2 regions of the Zongyangia acetica genome follow, and region 2 is predicted to be linked to the other one. Evidence: a T-box and tRNA genes for the amino acid it is inferred to sense, from the RefSeq annotation. Region 2 holds a T-box; the other holds one or more tRNA genes.
The links. A T-box is a leader RNA that pairs with one kind of tRNA and senses whether it is charged. The one in region 2 lies ahead of aspS (aspartate--tRNA ligase), so its partner is inferred to be a tRNA-Asp.
Positions count from the first base shown of each region.

Region 1 (10,962 bases), on a different contig from region 2:
CTATGCTTCACGTCGATCAAAACCTGTGCGGGAAGAGATTGATATTACCATTCCAAAGCCACAGGAAATCAAGGCCATTTTAGATGAATATGTCATTGGTCAAGACGCAGCCAAGATTGCTTTGTCCATTGCCGTATATAATCATTATAAGCGGATATATTTCGGTGGAGAAGATGGGGTAGAGCTACAGAAAAGTAATGTACTTCTGTTAGGACCTACTGGTGTCGGCAAAACACTGCTGGCTCAAACCCTTGCCAAAATCCTCAACGTACCTTTCGCAATTGCCGATGCCACTACATTGACAGAGGCAGGGTATGTGGGCGAGGACGTGGAGAATATACTGCTTCGGCTCATTCAGGCTGCCGATTTTGATATTGAAAAGGCTGAACGTGGCATCATCTATATCGATGAAATCGATAAAATCACAAGAAAAAGTGAAAATCCCTCCATCACCCGCGATGTCAGTGGTGAAGGAGTACAGCAGGCGCTTTTGAAAATTTTGGAAGGTACCATCTCTAATGTTCCACCTCAAGGGGGCCGCAAGCACCCACAGCAGGAATTCATTCAGATTGACACCTCCAATATTCTCTTCATCTGTGGTGGTGCCTTTGAAGGAATTGATAAGATCATTGAGCGCCGTGTATCCACTTCTTCTTTGGGCTTTGGTGCCAAGATAAGAACTAGCGCCGATAAGGAGACAGACAATCTCATTGCACAGGTCATTCCCCATGATCTGGTCAAATATGGGATGATCCCAGAATTGGTAGGACGTATTCCTGTCATTACTACCCTCAATGCACTGGATGCACCTAGTCTGGTGCGGATTTTGTCCGAACCCAAAAATGCTGTAATTAAACAGTATAAACGCCTTTTTGAATTAGATGGAATTGACTTAGAGTTTGAGCCAGAGGCTTTACAGGCGATTGCGGATCAAGCGATTGAGAGTAAAACTGGTGCTCGTGGGTTGCGTACTATTATGGAACGAGTCCTTCAACCCATTATGTTTGATTCCCCATCCGATGCTACGATTGAGGAAATCACAATTTCCAAGGCCTGTGTCGACGGAACGGGGGAACCTGATATACTGCGCAATCCCAATAAAAAACCAATGAAACTACAATTGCCATCAGACCGGGCGATGAAGCCGAGAAAAGATTCTGTCAGCTAATCCAAATATTGGATAGGAAAGCAGCCGCAAATACGGCTGCTTTTTCTAAATAAAGAAGAAAATATGAAAAGACTTTGTGCGTATCAGGAAAAATATACAGGAAAAGTCTCTTTTGGACTGATGAGCCAATCATTTTGTTCAAAATTAGGGCAATTTGTATAAAAAGTAAACATTTTGCACTTGAATTACACGATTTTTTTCTTTATAATGAATGTCAATTGAAAAGGTAAATTTGAACCTTTTCAAAAAGCTAGGAGAAAGCGAGGGAAGTTTATGTACGAAATCGATGAAAACACAGTGAGAATGCCGATGCTGGCGCTCCGTGGACTTGTCCTTTTTCCTAACATGATCCTTCATTTTGACGTGGGAAGGGAAAAATCTATTGCAGCTTTAAAAAAGGCAATGGATGACGACCAGTACATATATCTTGTTGCCCAAAAAGATATTCGCGATGATGATCCGCAAGACTATGAAATCTATAATGTAGGTGTCGTTGCGCAGATCCGGCAGATCCTCAAGATGCCGGGGGATAGTCTGCGGGTATTGGTAGAGGGCGTTTATCGCGGTCAAACTAAGGAGATTGTCTCGACATCCCCTTACCTTGAGGCGATTGTGGAGAAGATGCCTCTCACCCAAATGCCAAAGTCCAAGTCTGTCGCATGCCAGGCGAGAATGCGCACATTAAAAGAACTCTTTGAGGAATACTGCTATCTTTATGCCAAGGTGCCCAAAGAAATTATTCTCAATGTGATGGAAACAGAAGATCCTGTTTATCTGGTGGAATACATCGCTGGGAATATTATGCTGAAGGTAGAGCAGAAGCAAACAATATTGGAGCAATCCAGTGGGATGAAACGGTTAGATCTGCTCATTAAATATCTGGATCAGGAAAATAAAGTCCTCACTTTGGAGAAGGACATCTATGCCAAAGTGAAAGACCAAATTGATGAAAACCAGCGGGAGTACTATCTACGGGAGCAGATGCGTGCTATTTCTGAGGAGCTGGGAGAAACAGAAAATGTACAGGACGAGGTAGACGGCTATCAAAAGCGGATTGCCGCATTAGATGTAGACGATGAGAGCAAAGAAAAACTTTATAAAGAAGCTGATCGCCTCTATAAAATGCCTTCCAACTCCCATGAGGCGGCAGTGATCCGCTCGTGGCTCGATGTCTGCTTGGATTTGCCTTACAATACCAGAACGAAAGATAAAATCGACATTGCAAAAGCCCAAAAGTTTTTGGATAAAGAGCACTACGGCCTCAAAAAAATCAAACAACGTATCTTGGAACTGTTGGCCGTTCGGGTTATGGCGCCAGATATCAAAGGACAGATTATTTGTCTGGTAGGCCCTCCAGGAGTGGGAAAGACTTCTATTGCCCGTTCCATAGCCCAAACTATGGGAAGAAAATATGCCCGAGTTTCCTTGGGAGGCATCCGGGATGAGTCTGATATCCGTGGACACCGTAAAACCTATATCGGCGCTATGCCTGGCAGAATTATCACTGCTTTGCAGCAGGCTGGTTCTCGTAATCCTCTCATCTTGTTGGATGAAATCGATAAAATGAGCAACGATTTCAGAGGAGATCCCTCTGCGGCCATGCTCGAGGTTCTTGACAGTGAACAAAACAACGCATTTCGGGATCACTATGTAGAAATCCCCTTTGATCTTAGCGAGGTATTGTTCCTTACTACGGCCAATACGCTGGATACTATACCTGCGCCTCTTCTTGACCGTATGGAAGTCATTGAACTTCCCAGTTATACAAGAGAAGAAAAATTCCAGATTGGAAAGCGTCACCTGGTTCCAAAACAGATGAAACGCCATGGACTCAACAGCAAGAACTTCCATATTTATGATGATGCCCTTTACGATTTGATTGATAACTACACACGGGAAGCCGGTGTCCGTAATCTGGAGCGGGTGATCGCTTCCCTCTGCCGAAAGGCGGATAAATGCTTGGTGGCTGGTGAAGTACAGAAGGTCAACATTCGAGATAAAAATATTGAAGAATTCCTTGGCGCCAAAAAGTTTAAGCCAGAAAAGATTTTGGAGACAGACGAAGTAGGAGTTGTCACCGGACTTGCTTGGACCTCTGTGGGCGGTGAGACTATGCCCATCGAGGTTGCTGTTATGGATGGAAATGGCAAAATCGAGCTCACAGGTTCTTTAGGAGACGTGATGAAGGAGTCTGCCCATGCGGCAATCAGCTATGTGCGCAGCCGTGCTGATGAGCTTCTCATTGAGCCTGACTTCTATAAAACGCGAGACATCCACATTCATGTGCCAGAAGGCGCGGTGCCAAAGGATGGTCCGTCGGCAGGTGTTACCATGTGTACTGCTATTGTATCCGCTCTGTCCAATACACCGGTACGTCGAGAGGTTGCAATGACAGGAGAAATTACCTTGCGTGGTCGGGTTCTACCCATCGGTGGTCTGAGGGAAAAAACGATGGCCGCCTATGCAGCAGGGGTAAAAACCGTAATTATTCCTCAGGACAATGTTCCCGATCTTGAGCAGGTAGATGATGTGGTCAAATCCTCTATCAAGTTTATTCCTGCCGCTAAAATAGATACCGTTTTAAACCATGCACTGATTAAAAATCCTGCTGTGGTTCAGCCTGATGACGATGGCTGCAAGACAGGTGTAAAACTTAACGAGAAAAAAGACATCAAAAATCGCTTTATTACCCAGTAAAGAGAGCAAAGGAGACAGTATGAATTATCACGCCATAGAGTTTGAAACATCTTTTGGTCTGCTTTCTCAATTGCCCCCTTCGACCATGACGGAGATTGCTTTTTCCGGTCGTTCTAATGTAGGAAAATCTACATTAATTAATAAAATTTTTAATCGAAAGACTCTGGCCAAAGTGAGTTCTGTTCCGGGAAAAACTAAAACGATCAATTTCTTCAAGGGAGATAATGTTCGTTTTGTGGATCTTCCTGGATATGGTTTTGCAAAGGTATCAAAATCAGAAAAAAGAAGATGGGCTGAGTTAATGGAGGGGTATTTTAATACCGAACGGGATATTGCCCTGGTCTTTCAGCTTATCGATATGCGTCATCCTCCCACGCAGGATGATCTAATGATGCTTCATTTTCTAATTGAGAGTGAAATCCCTTTCGTCATCATTTTGACAAAGTCTGACAAGCTTAGCAAATCCCAAAAGGAAGAACGGTTGGCAGCTCTCCAAGAAGAAATCCCTTATGCCGACCAAATCACCATGATTCCCTTTTCTTCTGTAAAGGGCGATGGCGTTGAAGATATTAAGGCAATTATTGACGACATTGCGGATGAAATTGCCGAAGTAGGGGAATAGGCATCAAAAGATATTGAAGACAAAGGAGAAATGCGACGTGTTTATTTCAGATTGCTTGGGAATTAATGAGGCCGGACACCTGACCATTGGGGGAGTGGATACCATTATGCTGGCCGAAAAATATGGTACCCCTCTGTATGTGATGGATGAGGATGATATCCGGCGAAGCTGTAGCCTTTACAAAAAATCCATCGACAAATATTACGATGGACAGGGACTTGTCACCTATGCCAGCAAAGCTTTCTGCTGTAAAGAAATTTGTAAGGTAGCAGCTTCAGAAGGCTTGGGCCTTGATGTAGTATCTGCTGGAGAGCTTTACACGGCGCATGAGGCCGGATTTCCTATGGAGAAGGTGTTCTTCCATGGCAATAACAAGACAATGGAAGAATTGACACTGGCTTTGGAATATGGCGTAGGACGTATTGTGGTCGATAATCTGACAGAACTAGCGTTTCTCAATACTTTGGCCCGTTCCCAAGGAAAGACGGCGAATATCTTTTTCCGCATCAAACCTGGTATTGATGCTCATACCCATGATTTTGTACGTACTGGGCAGATTGATAGCAAATTCGGCCTTGCGCTCGAGACGGGCGAAGCCATGGAAGCGGTAAAAGAAGCTCTCGGTTACGAAAATATCTGTCTAAAAGGGCTACACTGTCACATAGGTTCTCAAATTTTCGATATTGAACCCTTTGAGCATGCGGCACAGGTTATGCTTGGCTTTATTGCACAAATCAAGACAGAAACTGGTTATGAAATAGGGGAGCTAAACTTAGGCGGCGGATTCGGTATTAAATATATTACCGAGCATGATCCTGTGGAATATGACAGCTATATGCAAAAGGTTTCTGCCGTTGTTAACAGCACCTGCAAAGATCTTGCAATTAAGCGGCCGTTTATTATTATCGAACCAGGACGTTCTATTGCTGGACCGGCAGGCATCACCCTTTATACTGTAGGTGCTGTAAAGGAAATCCCCCATATCCGTACTTATGTTTCGATCGATGGAGGGATGACCGATAACCCGCGTTATGCGTTGTATCAATCTGAATATGAGTGTCTGGTGGCAAGCCGTGCTGGTGAGCCCAGAGAAAAGGTTGTCACCATTGCCGGTAAATGCTGCGAGAGCGGCGATCTCATCGGGGAAGGAATGCATATTCAGGATGTGAAACCCGGTGATATCATTGCTGTTTTGGCTACTGGTGCTTATAATTACTCAATGTCTTCTAACTATAATCGAATTCCTAAACCCGCTGTCATCTTTGTCAAAGGTGGTAAAGACCGGCTAGTGGTGAAACGAGAAACCTTGGAAGATATTATCCGCAACGATCTGTAGGGTAGTTTTTATGACTCTAGCGCATCGGAAGGAACCGGTGCGCTTTTCTCTGTCTATTTTTTTATAGAATCATTTACTTTTTCAGTTCAGTGTGGTAAACTATGAATAGACCTATCATGTGTAATTCGGAGGAAGGCATATGAACAGCAAACTGAAAGATATGAATGTGGATTATCTCTTCAAAGCGATTTTGTCTTTGGAAACTCTGGAGGAATGTTATAATTTTTTTGAGGATCTATGCACTGTTCCTGAGTTAAAGGCTTTGTCACAGCGGCTGCATGTAGCTAAAATGTTGGAAGAGCGCCATGTATATAGTGATATTGTCAATGAGACTGGCGCCAGTACGGCGACCATCAGCCGTGTGAATCGTTCCCTCAACTATGGTTGTGACGGTTATCGGGTGGTTTTTGAAAGACTGAAGGATGAAAAATAATGGCGTATCATTGTTTTGCGGCCTATTATGATCGGCTGACCTGGGATGTAGATTATCCGGGGAGAGCACAGTATTTTCAGGCATTGCTGCAAAAATATCACCGTGGCAAGGTCGAGCTTTTGCTCGACCTTGCCTGCGGTACAGGCAGCTTATCTCTCGAATTAGCTCGTCTCGGCTATGATGTTATTGCCGTAGATGGTTCTGAGGATATGCTTTCACAGGCCATGGAAAAGAACGATGGGAGTTATCCCATTCTCTTTTTATGCCAGCAGATGGAGGATTTGGATCTTTACGGTACGATTGATGCTGCAGTTTGTGCTTTGGACAGCATTAATCATGTGACAGACCCAAAGACGGTTCTAAAAATTTTTCAAAGGGTATCCCTTTTTATGAATCCCGGCGGCATCTTTCTTTTTGATGTCAACACACCTTATAAACATCGGGAAATACTCTCTGACTCTACCTTTGTCTATGAAGACGATGATCTATATTGTGTATGGCAAAATGGGCCAGCGGATCAGGAAGATTGTGTGGAAATCACACTAGATTTCTTTTCCTGGAACGGTGAGAGCTATGATCGGGAATCTGAGTCTCTCAAGGAGCGTGCCTATGCTCCGAAATTACTGACAGAATGGCTGCGGGAATCCGGTATGGAGGTACTGGCAATTTATGGAGATGATACTTTTCAAGCGCCAGTAGAAAATACCCAACGGCTTATATTTGTAACAAGAAAGAGTGAATAATGTATGGGAAAATTAGTACGGGCATTGAGTAAAGATGGTGGAATTTCTTGTATTGCCATTGATTCCACCGATATCGTTGCACGGGCTGAGCGTATCCATCAGACCAGTGCTGTTGTTACAGCGGGTTTGGGGCGTTTGCTAACGGCTGCATCTATTATGGGCTCTATGCTAAAAGATAAAGAAAATTCTATTACCTTACGTGTAGCAGGCGATGGCCCAGTTGGCGCGCTGATTGCAGTAACTGACGGCGAAGGCAATGTGAGGGGATATCCAGTCAATCCTATCGTTGAATTACCCCTTAACCAATATGGTAAGCTGGATGTGGGAGGTGCTGTAGGGAAAGGTGTTCTTCATGTAATCAAAGATCTAGGAATGAAAGACCCTTATGTTGGGCAAGTGCCTCTCATCTCTGGAGAAATTGCAGAAGACATTACCAGCTATTACGCCGTCAGCGAACAAATTCCCACCGTCTGTGGGCTTGGCGTACTTGTCAATACGGATCTAACTGTACTTTCCGCTGGAGGATATCTTATACAGCTTATGCCTGGGGTAGGAGAGGAGACCATTTCTGAATTAGAAGAAAATGTCAAGAAAATGCCTCCGGTATCCCAAATGCTCCATGAAGGGTTAACACCTCAACAGATCATAGAAAAAGCCTTAGACGGCTTTGAGCCAAACATATTAGAGGAAAAAGAGGTTTCCTACAAATGTGATTGTAGTAGAGAGCGGGTAGAACGTGCCCTGCTTTCTCTTGGAAAAAAAGAACTGCAAAAAATGTCAGAGGAAGATAAGGTCACAGAGGTTGGTTGTCATTTTTGTAGTAAAAAATATCGATTCAATCAAAAAGAAATAAAAACTTTGATGGCGAGAGCAAAGTAATATATCAATTTATAAAAAGCTTGACATTTTTGGGGGAATCATGTAGAATTAATTTCGCTGCTTGTGTTTTGGATAATTTGCAGCGAAATTGTGGGAGCATAGCTCAGCTGGGAGAGCACCTGCCTTACAAGCAGGGGGTCACAGGTTCGAGCCCTGTTGTTCCCACCAAATGGCCCGGTAGTTCAGTTGGTTAGAACGCTAGCCTGTCACGCTAGAGGTCGTGGGTTCGAGCCCCATCCGGGTCGCCAATGGATGCCTCTGTAGCTCAGTCGGTAGAGCAGAGGACTGAAAATCCTCGTGTCGTTGGTTCGATTCCGACCGGAGGCACCATCCTGCGGGTTTAGCTCATCTGGTAGAGCGCCACCTTGCCAAGGTGGAGGTAGCGAGTTCGAGCCTCGTAACCCGCTCCATAATCAAAAACACCTGAAGCAAATTTGCTTCAGGTGTTTTTGATTATTTGCCAAATGTCAAGAGCTAAGAATAACCCCGGGGAAAAGGGCATATGATAAGACTATCCTCTCGTTTTCTCCACAATCTTTATCTAAATCCAGTGAAAAATTAAATCGGGTTCATTTGGTAATTTTTTTTAAGAAAAACATTGACTTTTTTCTGTCTTTATTGTAAAATAATATTCGTCGCTGATGAGAAGTGACAATTTTCTGTAAAGATGGGAGCATAGCTCAGCTGGGAGAGCACCTGCCTTACAAGCAGGGGGTCACAGGTTCGAGCCCTGTTGTTCCCACCAAATGGCCCGGTAGTTCAGTTGGTTAGAACGCTAGCCTGTCACGCTAGAGGTCGTGGGTTCGAGCCCCATCCGGGTCGCCAATGGATGCCTCTGTAGCTCAGTCGGTAGAGCAGAGGACTGAAAATCCTCGTGTCGTTGGTTCGATTCCGACCGGAGGCACCATCCTGCGGGTTTAGCTCATCTGGTAGAGCGCCACCTTGCCAAGGTGGAGGTAGCGAGTTCGAGCCTCGTAACCCGCTCCATATAAGGCGCCATAGCCAAGTGGTAAGGCAGAGGTCTGCAAAACCTTCATTCCCCAGTTCAAATCTGGGTGGCGCCTCCAAAGAAAACACCCCTGAAAGTTCAGGGGTGTTTTCTTTTGTCCTTACCTAGATTTCATACATCAAATCATGTATAATTAAAGTCTATTATCTTCATCAATAAATCGTATGATAATTGAATTGCTTTCAAAAGGGGGTGTAGATATGAAAGAAATATTGAATAGTTTCTTCACTCGGGAATATGCACTGTCCCTTGAGGAAATTTTGGTTCATATTACGGTGTCTGTGATCATAGGTATGGTCATTTTTCTTTCATACTGGATCACCCATACTGGTACTATCTATAGCAGAAGGTTTAATGTGTCGCTCATCGTATTAACTGTTCTTACCACATCAGTAATGATCGTCATTGGTAGTAACATTGCCCTTTCCCTTGGTATGGTAGGTGCTCTCTCCATAGTACGCTTCAGAAATGCAGTGAAGGATCCTAGAGATACTGTCTATATTTTCTGGACAATTGTTGTAGGCATCTGCTGTGGCATCGGTGACTATATCATTGCGAGTATTAGTACATTAGCTCTTTTTGTTCTACTTTTGGTTGTTGGCAGAATCAAAAATGATTATAAAAGGCTACTGGTTATCCGGGCACATAAACGATTGGAAAAGGACATTCAATCTATGGTTACCTCATTTTTTAGAGCAAAAGAAAAGTTGCAAGCGATGAATACCACCAAAGATACAGTGGAATTTATCTATCAATTACCCTCTCGGCGCTTCTCTCAGATAACTAAGGCAGACAAAAAAATTTTAGAGCAAGTTGATAAAATGGAGGGAATTGATTATGTCAACATCGTTTCGCAAAACGACGATATCACTGATAGGCAACATGGCAAATATAAAAGTTGAACCCGGACATAATCTTTAAGATTTTGTCCGGGTTTTTTATTCCAGAAAAAATTCAATTGGGAAACGCAATAATATAGAGATAAAATTCACCGGAAGAAAGCGTTGCAGAAGATGCAATGAGAAAATCAAGATTTGTGCTGTCTCCTATGACAGGAAATGCTGTGGTTGATTCTGTCGAGGCGGAAAGACCTCCTGCCGTTGTTGTTGGAACCTTCGAGTTAAAACTTACTAAGATGGTTCCATTTGCTCTGCTGATGACCTGGAGGTAGCTGTCTGTATTGGTAGCCCCGAAAAAGGAATAAAAAATAAGATAGAAAGGTCCAGTCGCTAATGTGATTGTTGTTGGACTTGACTGTGAAATTAAATCAGGGGCGGAATTAGAGATTTCCACAAATTCAATGGGAGAACTCGTTGTGATCCTAGAGGCGTTAACATATCGTGCCAATAAAGCACCTGGTCCCGCTGCTCCAGTAGCACCGGTAGGGCCAGTATCGCCCCGTGGACCCTGTATACCTGTGGGACCCGTAGGGCCTGTCACACCGGCAGGGCCGGCATCTCCTTTGGCTCCCGCTATTCCTTGAGGGCCCTGAGGACCTTCGTGGCCTTGTGGGCCTGTAGGCCCAGTCGCTCCTGTAGGTCCTTGCATTCCCGTTGGACCCGTAGGGCCGGTTGGTCCTGTTGAGCCTGTTGTACCAGTGGATCCAGTCGCTCCAGTGGCTCCGATGATTCCCTGCGGGCCTTGGGCGCCTACAGGACCTTGTGGACCTGTAGGCCCAGTGGCGCCCTGTGGGCCTTGAGCACCCGTTGGACCCGTAGGACCGGTTGGACCGGTAACCCCACCAGGGCAGGGAGGACGACAGCAATAAAATGGGCAATGATAATTCAAGGTAATCATCCTTTATGAGATTTTATGATAGAAAGATATTTTTACATCCTATGCAAAATCTCTTTTGAAAGCGACTGGCCACAGGTTGCTATTTCTTGTGCAATGATAGAAAAAAAGGTATAATGGATTTAATCGTTAGTCTATTCACTGGACATACAGACATAAAATGTTTGTGGGGTGATAGAAAAGATGGCGATGAAAATTAATTATTTGAAATTGGTCGTACCCATTACCACACTTGCTGTGGTGATTTTTTGTATGTCAGCCGGTCATATTGTAAAAACGAA
Region 1 is NZ_JBBEWN010000003.1:20,520-31,481, forward strand. Features, by position in the region: gene clpX (ATP-dependent Clp protease ATP-binding subunit ClpX) at 1-1,168, shown strand, start outside; gene lon (endopeptidase La) at 1,442-3,865, shown strand; gene yihA (ribosome biogenesis GTP-binding protein YihA/YsxC) at 3,885-4,487, shown strand; gene lysA (diaminopimelate decarboxylase) at 4,525-5,823, shown strand; gene WGC32_RS03385 (YerC/YecD family TrpR-related protein) at 5,963-6,256, shown strand; gene WGC32_RS03390 (class I SAM-dependent methyltransferase) at 6,256-6,999, shown strand; gene hslO (Hsp33 family molecular chaperone HslO) at 7,003-7,878, shown strand; tRNA gene WGC32_RS03400 (tRNA-Val) at 7,971-8,046, shown strand; tRNA gene WGC32_RS03405 (tRNA-Asp) at 8,050-8,126, shown strand; tRNA gene WGC32_RS03410 (tRNA-Phe) at 8,133-8,208, shown strand; tRNA gene WGC32_RS03415 (tRNA-Gly) at 8,213-8,288, shown strand; tRNA gene WGC32_RS03420 (tRNA-Val) at 8,548-8,623, shown strand; tRNA gene WGC32_RS03425 (tRNA-Asp) at 8,627-8,703, shown strand; tRNA gene WGC32_RS03430 (tRNA-Phe) at 8,710-8,785, shown strand; tRNA gene WGC32_RS03435 (tRNA-Gly) at 8,790-8,865, shown strand; tRNA gene WGC32_RS03440 (tRNA-Cys) at 8,871-8,945, shown strand; gene WGC32_RS03445 (DUF4956 domain-containing protein) at 9,088-9,789, shown strand; partial or broken gene WGC32_RS15095 (collagen-like protein) at 10,268-10,684, opposite strand; gene WGC32_RS03450 (N-acetylmuramoyl-L-alanine amidase) at 10,865-10,962, shown strand, end outside.
Region 1: it has a tRNA-Asp gene. The T-box ahead of aspS (aspartate--tRNA ligase) is inferred to sense a tRNA for this amino acid. The anticodon was not compared.

Region 2 (10,962 bases):
TATTTCCCCTTCGAAGTTTCACAGCCGGAGCGGATGACCTTGGACATAGCGGAGGAAATCCTTGACGGCGCCGAGTCTTGGCGGCTATTCCGGGAGCTTTCCCTGCTGGAGGTGGACAGCGAGGTCCTCTACCGCCCTTTTTCCACCCTGAGCCAGGGGGAACGGACCAAAGTCCTGCTGGCAGCCCTTTTCCTGCGGGAGAACAACTTCCTCCTCATCGATGAGCCTACCAACCATTTGGATCAACATGCCCGGCAGGTGGTTGCGGAGTATCTCAAGGGCAAGCGGAGCTTTATCCTAGTTTCCCATGACCGTGCCTTCCTCGACGGCTGTATCGATCACATCCTCTCGATTAACCGCTGCAACATTGAGGTGCAGCGGGGGAATTTTTCCAGCTGGCAGGAGAACAAGCACCGTCAGGATCAATTTGAGATGCAGGAAAATGAGCGGCTGCAAAAGGATATCCGCCGGCTTTCTGCCGCGGCCCGGCGGACCTCCGGTTGGTCAGACCGGGTGGAGGCCAGCAAATACGGGGAAGACGCTTTTGACAAGGGTTATATCGGCCATAAATCAGCCAAGATGATGAAACGGGCCAAGGTCATTGCCCGGCGGCAGCAGGAGGCTGTGGAGCAAAAGTCTTCTCTGTTAAAAAACCTGGACACATCTGAATCCCTTTCCCTGAAAAATCTGGACTTTCACAAAAAGGTGCTGGCCCAGATCCAGGATCTATCCATCTCCTATGACGGCCGTCCTGTAACCGAACATCTGAGCTTTACAGTAGAGCGGGGAGACCGCATTGCCCTGGTGGGAAAGAATGGGGCGGGAAAATCCAGTGTCTTAAAGCTTCTGCTGGGGCAGGATATCCCCCACACCGGTCATGTAGCTGCGGCCCAGGGGCTGGTGATCTCCTGTATCCCCCAGGATACCTCCTATCTCCAGGGGGATCTCCGGGAATATATCGAAAGCCAAGGGCTGGACGAAAGCCTTTTTAAGGCCATTCTGAGGAAGATGGACTTTTCTCGGGAACAGTTCTCCAAGGGGATGGAGCAGCTCAGCGCTGGACAAAAGAAAAAGGTGCTCCTCGCCCAAAGTCTATGCCAGGAGGCCCATCTCTATCTCTGGGACGAGCCCCTCAACTACATCGATATTCTCTCTCGCATCCAGATTGAGGAACTGATCCTCAACTGCCGGCCCACCATGGTGTTTGTGGAGCATGACGCCGCCTTTCAGTCCAAGGTAGCGACCAAAATTATCCCTCTGTGATGCGGCCGGAAGCTATCCTTCAAATTTCAAAGAGAAATTATTCATATTATCTAAAAATGGCGGTGGAATTCTATACTGGATATCCGAGGAATGTGTTGATTCCATGAATTTTTGTCAGAAATCTTTATTTTCCCCTTGATCTGTGCTATAAATAGAGATACCGCAAAAATGATCTGAAGAAGAAAGGGTTATCACAGTGAAAAAAAGAATTCTTTGTGCTGCCGCTCTCTGCGTCGCAGTTATGCTGGGCGGATGTGCAAGCAATGACAGCGGAAACGAATATGTAAAATTAGGCGAATACAAGGGCTTAGAAGTACAGGTAGAAACGCCCGTCGTCACCGATGAGGAAGTCAATGCCCAAATCGAGCGCCTTTTGAGCGATAAGTCCACCACCGAAGAGGTCACCGGCCGGCCGGTGGCAGACGGCGATGTGGTCAACATTGACTATGAAGGCCTAGTCGACGGCGAGGCTTTTGACGGCGGTTCCGCTGAGGGCTATGACCTGACCATCGGCTCCGGCCGTTTTATCGACGGCTTTGAGGAGGGGCTCATCGGAGCTGAAATCGGTGACCAGGTCAGCCTGAACCTCACCTTCCCCGATCCTTATGACAACAACCCCGATTTGGCAGGGGTCCCAGTGGTTTTCAATGTCACCGTCAACAGCATCCAGGAAACGGTCACGCCGGAATTGACCGATGAGTTTGTTCAGACCTTAGGCGATGAGTATCAGACGGTGGAAGACTACACTACCGCGTTGAAAAATTCCTTACTGGAACAAAAACAGCAGAGCATTGACTCCCAGACTATATCGGACCTTCAGGATATGCTGCTGGAAAACTGCGAAATCCTCCAGTATCCAGAAGGGGCTGTGGATGACTATGTGGCGGAGATGACCGACTACTATAACGAGTACGCCGCCGCCTACAGCATGACCTTGGATGAGTTTATGCAGCAAAACTATGGCATGACAGAGGACGAGTTCAACGAAGAGGCCCAGACCATGGCGGAGCAAAACGTAGGCTTGGAGTTGATCTATCAGGCCATCGCTGAGGCGGAGGGCATTTCCATCAGCGACGAGGAGTATGCAGAGCTCTGCACACAATATACTTCTGACTTCGGCTTTGAGACCGAGGAAGAATTTGTGGAATACTATGGCGGTGAAGAAGAGGTCAGAGCCAACATGCTGGCGGATAAAGTCCTGGAATTTGTCGCTGACAATGCGGTGGAAGTGACCGCTTAAACCCAATAAAAAATCCCCGGGAAACCGGGGATTTTTTATGTGCTAGATTTGTTATCAAAATGGGTTCGGGAGAAAGCCTCACTCCCGGGCCCATTTTTCTATTGCAGCAGTTCTTCCAAAAGCCGCCGGATGACCACAGGGTTTCCCTTCCCCGCCGTCTTTTTCAGCACCTGTCCTATAAGGGGCTGGATGGCCTGGCGCTTTCCATTTTTGTAGTCAGAAACGGACTTCTCGTTTTCTATCAGCGCCTGCTCTACCAAGGGCCGCAGCACGCCCTCGTCGCTTTGCTGCCACAGTCCTTCCCGCTCTGCCAGCGCCTCTGGATCCTGATCCTCCTCCCACAGTGCCTGGATGAGGCGTTTTCCGGTGCCGGAGTTGATTCTCCCTTCCTCCAGCAGATCCGCAATCCGCCCTAGGTGGGCAGGGGCAATGGGAATTCTAGTTTCGCCCACCGGCAGCAGACGGAACACCTCGGAGGTAATCAGATGGGCTAGGGTTTTAACCCCTTTGGAGTGAGCAGCCGCCGCTTCAAAGTAGTCGGCGATCTCCCGCTGGGATACCAGCGCCTCCGCGTCGGCGGCAGTCAGGCCAAAGCGTTCCAGATAGGCAGCCTTCCTCTCGTCGGGGAGGATGGGGATTTCCCCTTCCAGCCGGGCAATGGTGGTGTCAGACAGGACAATGGGCACAAGATCCGGATCGGGGAAATACCGGTAGTCGTTGGCGTTCTCCTTCCGCCGCATGGAGAAGGTCTTGCCGGTTTTTTCGTCGAAACGGCGGGTTTCCTGAACAATCTTTTCCCCTGCCTCCAGGGCCTCCACCTGGCGCTTGTATTCGTAGGTGATGGCCTTCTGGATAAACTGGAAGGAGTTGAGGTTTTTCATCTCGGTGCGGGTGCCAAAGGCTTTCTCTCCCCGCTTCCTCACCGAAAGGTTCACGTCACAGCGCAGGGAACCCTCCTGCATCTTGCAGTCGGAAACCCCGGTATAGAGCATAATGGCCCTCAGCTTCTGGACATAGGCCACCGCCTCCTCCGCCGAGCGAATATCCGGCTCGGAGACAATCTCAATCAGGGGGACGCCGCACCGGTTATAGTCACAGAGGGTGCCGCCTGAAGCGGTGTGGATCAGTTTTCCCGCGTCCTCCTCAATATGGATGCGGGTGATGCCAATCCGCTTTTCCCCCGCCTTGGTCTGGATGTCCAGCCAGCCGTGCTCACACAAAGGCAGGTCGTACTGGGAGATTTGATAGGCCTTGGGCAGGTCGGGGTAAAAGTAGTTTTTCCGATCCTCCTTGGAGTAGCGGGCGATGGTGCAGTGGGTGGCAAGGCCCGCTTTCACCGCATACTCCACCACCTGTTCATTGAGCACCGGCAGGGTTCCCGGCATTCCCATACAGACCGGGCAGCACTGGGTGTTGGGCGCGGCGCCAAAGGCGGTGGAGCAGCCGCAGAAAATCTTGGTCTTGGTTTTCAGCTCCACATGGACCTCCAGGCCGATGACCATTTCGTAAGCTGTGCTCATTTTTTCTCCCCCTTTCTCCACATTTCCAAGGCGTAGCCCGCCTGGTAGAGCTTGCGCTCTGAAAAGGCGGGGCCGATCAGCTGCATGCCGATGGGCAGCCCTTCCTTATCCTCCCCGCAGGGCAGGGACAGGGCGGGTACCCCGGCCATATTCACCGGCACGGTATAGACATCCCCCAGGTACATGGAAAGGGGATCGCTGACCTTCTCCCCGATACGATAGGCGGTGGTAGGCGCCACGGGGGAAAGGATCATGTCGCAGGAACGGAATACCCGGTTCATATCCTCCACAATGAGGGTGCGGGCCTGCAGCGCCTTTTTATAGTAAGCGTCGTAGTATCCGGAGCTCAGCGCGAAGGAACCCAGCATAATCCTCCGTTTGACCTCAGGGCCAAAGCCCTCGCTCCGGGTGTTTTTATATAGGTCGTCTATACTTTCGTAGTTTTCCGCCCTGAACCCGTACTTGACCCCGTCAAATCGGGCCAGGTTGGAGGAGGCTTCCGCACTGGAAAGGATATAGTAGGCAGGCAGCGCATGGCCCAGGCTCTTCATGGAGACCTCTTCGATCTCAGCGCCCAGGCTGCGGTACGCTTTGGCCACTGCCAGGATGGCGTCCCGGATTTCCGGAGACAGCCCCTCCCCAAAATATTCCTGGGGAAGGGCAATCTTCATCCCCTTGACGCCCCTCTCTATCCCTTCGGCAAAGTCGCCGTAGGTCCGGTCAACGCTGGTGGCATCCCGCTTATCGTGCCCCGCGATGGCGGTGAGGACCATCGCATTATCTCGCACGTCCCGGGTCAGCGGGCCGATCTGATCCAGGGAGGAGGCAAAGGCGATGAGGCCGTAGCGGGAAACCAAGCCATAGGTAGGCTTCATCCCCACTACGCCGCAGAAGGCCGCGGGCTGGCGGATGGAGCCGCCGGTGTCAGAGCCCAGGGCATAGGCCGCCTCGTTGGCTCCCACCGCGGCGGCACTGCCTCCTGAACTGCCTCCTGGCACCCGGGAGGGATCACGGGGGTTGCGGGTCACCTTGTAAAAGCTGTTTTCGGTGGTGGAACCCATGGCAAATTCATCCATGTTGGTCTTGCCCAGCATCACCATCTGCCGCTCCTGAAGCCGCTCCATCACCGCCGCATCATAGGGAGGGATGAAGTTGCCCAGCATCTTGGAGGCACAGGTGGTTTTCACCCCTTTGGTGCAGATGTTGTCTTTGATGGCCCCCGGAACCCCGGCCAAGGGATGCAGGCTTTCTCCTGCCGCCCGGCGCTCATCCACCTTCTCGGCGGCGGCAAGCGCTATCTCCCCGGTGACGGTGAGATAGGCGGCGGTTTCCCCGTCCTTTTTCTCAATGGCCTCCAGATAGGCCTGGGTAGCCTCCACCGAGGAGATTTCCATTTTCTCCAACGCCTGGGACAGCTCATATCCTGTCATATCTGTCAGTTTCATCTTTCTCCCCCCTTACTCTTCCACCACTTTGGGCACATAAATATAGCCATCCTGCGCGGTTGGTGTATTTTGCAGCAGCGAATCCCGGTCAAAGCTGGGAACCACCACATCCTCCCGGAACACATTTTTCATAGGAAGCACATGGGCGGTGGGCTCCACCCCCTCGGTATCCAGGGCGGAAAGCTGATCGGCAAAGGCGATGATGGCCGAAAGCTCCTGCTTCATGGCCTTTTTCTCCTCCGGGCTCAAGGTGAGCTTGGATAAATCGGCCACATTGTCCACATCAATGTCCACGGTTTTCCTCCGGGAGCCTCCGGCGCCTTTGTCCGCCCTGCGTCGCTGGGCCTCCCCAACGCCCAGGTGAAGGACCTCCAGCTGCTCATCGTCCACCATTCCCGGCGCCCCTGTCAAGGGACAGGAGGCGTCCTTGACCTTGGGGAAAGCGATGACCTGCCGCAGGGAGTCCTCCCCCAACAGCAGCATGGCCAGCCGGTCTAATCCAAAGGCGAAGCCGCCGTGGGGCGGAGTACCGTACTGGAAGGCGTGGACCATAAAGCCAAACCGGTTTTCAATTTCTTCGTCGGTAAAGCCCAATGCCTCAAACATCTTCTGCTGAATCTGGTCGTCATGGATACGGATGCTGCCGGAACCCAGCTCCACACCGTTTAACACCACGTCATAAGCCTGGGCCCGAACCCGGCCTGGATCGGTCAGCAGATAGGGCACATCCTCAGGATAGGGCATGGTGAAGGGGTGATGGGTGGCCACAAACCGGCCTTCTTCCTCCGAATACTCAAACTGAGGGAAGTCGGTGACCATGAGAAACCGGAAGTCATCCTTCCGCCGCAGACCCAGCATCTCCCCCAAATCCAGCCGAAGCCGTCCCAGGGTGTCCCGCACCTTGGCAAGGGTCCCGGCTCCAAAGAGGATAAAGTCGCCGGGCTTAGCGTCCACCCTTGCCAGGATGGCATCCATCTCCTCTTTGGTAAAGTATTTTGTCAGAATGGAATAGAGGGAACCATCGGGCTTTTGGGCAATCCAAGCCATGCCGCCGGCGCCATAGCTCTGGGCCTTGCGGGTGAGATCCTCAATCTGGGTGCGGGTAAAATCGGCGCAGCCCTTGACATTAATCGCCCGCACCACGCCGCCAGCGTCGGCCACCTTTCGAAACACCGAAAACCCGCAGGACCTGGCAATGTCGGTCAGATCCACAATGGGCAGATCAAACCGCAGGTCCGGCTTGTCGGAACCATAGCGGTCCATGGCTTCCTGCCAGGTCATCCGCGGGAATGGCCCCTCAATTTCCCGCCCCATCATCTGGCGGAAAATATGTTTAAAAAGCCTTTCCAGATGCTCCAGGATGTCCTCCTGATCCACAAAGGACATCTCCATGTCCACCTGGGTAAATTCCGGCTGCCGGTCGGCCCGCAGGTCCTCATCCCGGAAGCACCGGGCCACCTGGTAGTATCGGTCCACACCGCCCACCATCAAAAGCTGCTTAAAAATCTGGGGGGACTGGGGCAGAGCGTAAAACTCCCCCGGATGGACCCGGCTGGGCACCAGGTAGTCCCGGGCTCCCTCCGGCGTGGACTTGGTGAGGATGGGGGTTTCCACCGCGATAAAGCCCATATCGTCCAGATAGCGCTCTGTGATCCCCTGAAGCTTATGGCGAAACCGCAGGTTGCGAAGCATATTCGGCCGCCGGATGTCCAGATACCGGTATCTGAGCCGCACCTCTTCCCGGACACTGCCCCCTTCCTCTATGGGGAAGGGCAGGGGCCTTGCGCTGGAGAGAAGCTCCAGCTTCCGGGCCCGCAATTCAATGGTGCCGGTGGGGATGCGGGGGTTGTAGGTTTCCTCATCCCTGATACACAGCGGCCCCTGGACGGCGATAACCGATTCATTTTTGAGTCCCTCCGCCAGGGCAAATTCCTCCGGCGAAAGATTGGCGGCGTTAAAAACCACCTGGAGGGTGCCTTCCCTATCCCTGAGATCGATGAAGATGACACCGCCCATATCCCGTTTGGACTGAACCCAGCCCATGGCTGTCACCGTCTGGCCTACGCTTTCCTCCCGGAATGCGCCGCAATAACCTGTTCTTTTCATCCGATTGACCCCCTTTATCCATTGGCCCATCCCAGGGCCGGTGTGTCTCTGTTTTGGCTGAGCCTCCACAGTGATCGCAAAATCAATGGGACAGCCATAAGCTTGCTTCAAATAAAAAAGGCTTTTCGTCCCCGAAAAAGGGACGAAAAGCCTTTGACTTCCCGTGGTGCCACCCAGTTTGAACTGCGCCTTTGCAGTTCCCTTTCGGCACAGGTCCTTGCTCCTATGCCCAGCGGCTGTAACGCTCCGCCTGCGGCTGGATCTACTCGCTTTTGCTTTCGGCCAGCAGCTCCGGGATGTTCTTCTTCTGGAAATCCGCGCCGGGCTTCCACCCTCCCCGGCTCTCTGTGGCTACCATTCCAAAATACTCTTCCCATCATCGCTTTTGATGTGGTAATTTTTCTTTATTATATCCCGAAAATCCGGAATGTCAAGAATTTTTACAGAATTTTTGCATCAAAGGACCGGTTCTCCCGCCGGTTTTGGCTGGTCAGCGGGGGCATTGACCATCAGCTTTTCCCTCCATTTTCCGGTACGGAACCGGACCAGGAATACCACCGCTCTGACACATTCATCCAGGGCCATGGCAATCCAGATGCCCACCAAACCGTATCCTAAAACAATGCCGAAGAGATAGCCTAGGGCGACAGCTACACTCCACATAAAGATGACGCCTACCGCCACCGGCACCTTCACATCTCCAGCGGCTACCAGACACCGGCTCATGACGATGTTGACCGCCCGGCCAAGCTCTAAGAGAAATTCTACCAGAATGATTTCCCTGCCTAGGGCATGGACTGCCGGGTCATCGGTAAAGAGGGAAAAGATCCAATCACTTCCAAGGAAGATGACCAGGATCAGAGAGAGGGATACCAAAATAGATATCCCCAGGGTTCGTTTCACCCGATAGCTCACCCGATCCAGCTGTCCTGCTCCGATGAGGTAGCCCAAAGCGATTTGGGTGGCCTGGGCAATGGCCGTGGTGTAAACATAGGCCACATTGGCCAGCATACTGCAATAAACCTTGGTGGCGATGACCGTCGTACCAAAAATGTTGATCAACCCCAGGATTACAATCTGAGACAGGTTATAAGAAAGCTCCTCCCCGCAGGAGGGCAGTCCAATAAAGAGCAGCTTTTTAGCCGTATCCTTGGGAAAAGGACGAAAATAAACGGGAGAAATCCCAATTCCCGTTTTTTTCAGGAAAAGGAAAAAGACGATGACCAGACCAATGAACTTGCTGATATCGGTGGAAATGGCCGCCCCTACAATGCCAAGACGGGGGGCGCCCAAAAGTCCGTTGATGAGGATGGCGTTGCCCACAATATTGAGCAGGTTCATGATGAGTGATACCATCATCACATGTCCCAGCATGGCAAAGGAGCGCAAAATGGCTGCAAATGTCATATAAAGGCCCTGGATGAGGATACAGCTGCCCACAATGAGCAGATAGCTGCTGGCTTCTCCGATGATCTCTTCCGGAATCTGCATCCAAACAAAAATCTGGCGGTGCAGTATGACGATGGCAGCTGTGGTAACAAGGCTTGCCACCGCGATAATCAGCACCGATATATTGCAGACCTCGCCGATTTTGCGGCGATTGTCCGCACCTAAATATTGGGAGAGCAAAATGGTGGTAGCAACGCTCATCACATTGAGGACAATGATGACAATATTCATCACCTGGTTGGCGTTTCCGATGGCGGCCACCGAGTTTTGTGAATAGTGGCTGACCATAAATTGGTCCACATTGCCCACAAGAAGCTGCAAAAGCAGCTCCACAAAGATGGGCACCGACATCTTAAATACCTGTTTGGTTGAATCCTGATAGGCAATCATAAAGGCCGCCTTCTTCCGTGAATTTCTAAAGTACATTTCCTGCAAATCCTCGCCCATTATATCACAAAGATTTCCGGCCGCAATACCCTTTTGAAAGTTCTCAAAAAGCTCTAAAATTCCCGTGTTTCAGTGCATTTTACTTTGTAAGCTTTCACAGAAACAATCTCTCTATTTAGACAGATTGCTTGAATCTTGCAGTTTCATTTTCTGCATTTTTATCCTTGATGTTGATTTTTTCTATCTCTGAAAAAAACATTGAAAATCAGTAAGTTCCGCATAAAATTTATTCTAAATTATCTTTAATTATTGATAAATATCGCTACATTTATTATAACGATGGCCCAGCCGCCTGCTTTCGCTGGCTTTGGCTATGGCCATGATCCTATCCACCCTGCTGACCCAGATTCCTGTCTTGGCGGCAGAGTCCCTGCCATTAGGCGGATGGACCAGCCCCCATAACAACTTTCAGGAGGAAAACGGCAAGGTAACCCTGACAAGTACCGGGGACAACAACTTTGTCGTCTCTGATACCCGTGTCACCGCGTTCACCATGGAGGCGGATATGACCATGGTCTCCGGCGACGCGGCAGGACTCATGTTCGCCGTGGAGGACAAAGAAAACCCCGGCTCTTCCTGGGGCGCCCTCCATGTGGAGGCCAGCCGGGTACGCGCTTTCCACGTGCCCAACCTGGACAAGCTGGATACCGCGGTGTCCATCGATCCTTCTGTGCAGCAGCAGAAGGTCCATATCAAGGTTTCCATGGATGCCGCCGGCAACCTGCGGGTCTTTTTGAACAACAGCGATACCCCCACCCTCTCCGCCCAGTATGACGGCTATACCGGCGGTTATCTGGGGCTTTGCTCCTGGAGGGGTGACGCTGTATTTGAAAACATCACCTACACAGAAGAGGCCCAGATCGGTTTTTCCACTAACATTTCCGGCTGGTACGCGGCCGGCGGTGACTGGACCGTCACCGACAGCGGCTACCGTGCCAATAACCCCGCCATGGGCAACACCTACGCCTATTCCGACGAGGTCATCCCCACCGGCAAAAACTTTGTGCTGGAAGGCAAACTGCACATTGAGGTGCCCGAAGGGGGCGGCGGCGCCGGCATCGCCATTGTCCCCAACACCGCCAATCCCAATGAAACCTGGTACTGCGCCAATATTGACAAGATGTATGGCAATACCACCCGTTTCTTTAAAAACCGGTACCCCGGCGGCGATTTTTGGAGCATCGGCAGAAACCTGACTGCGGAAGAAACAGCGGCCAAAGACTATACCCTTCGCATTGAGTACACCGACGGCGTCTTTCGCTATTATCTCAACGATACCCTGGTAGACTCTTATCCCAACGATACCTTTACCGGCGGTACCGTGTCCCTGATGACCTTCAATTCCGACACCACCTTCCAGAACGTCAACATTACCTACAGCGACCGGGAGGATACCGGCAACGCTCTTACCGGCTGGACCGGCGGCAGCTTTGAAGGCGGCGAGGGAACCGATCCGATCAAGCTGAATAACACCGGCGGCAACAACTTTGTC
Region 2 is NZ_JBBEWN010000011.1:13,200-24,161, reverse strand. Features, by position in the region: gene abc-f (ribosomal protection-like ABC-F family protein) at 1-1,263, shown strand, start outside; gene tig (trigger factor) at 1,460-2,503, shown strand; gene gatB (Asp-tRNA(Asn)/Glu-tRNA(Gln) amidotransferase subunit GatB) at 2,602-4,023, opposite strand; gene gatA (Asp-tRNA(Asn)/Glu-tRNA(Gln) amidotransferase subunit GatA) at 4,020-5,468, opposite strand; gene aspS (aspartate--tRNA ligase) at 5,481-7,574, opposite strand; T-box leader at 7,710-7,963, opposite strand; gene WGC32_RS10710 (MATE family efflux transporter) at 8,031-9,449, opposite strand; gene WGC32_RS10705 (cadherin-like beta sandwich domain-containing protein) at 9,784-10,962, shown strand, end outside.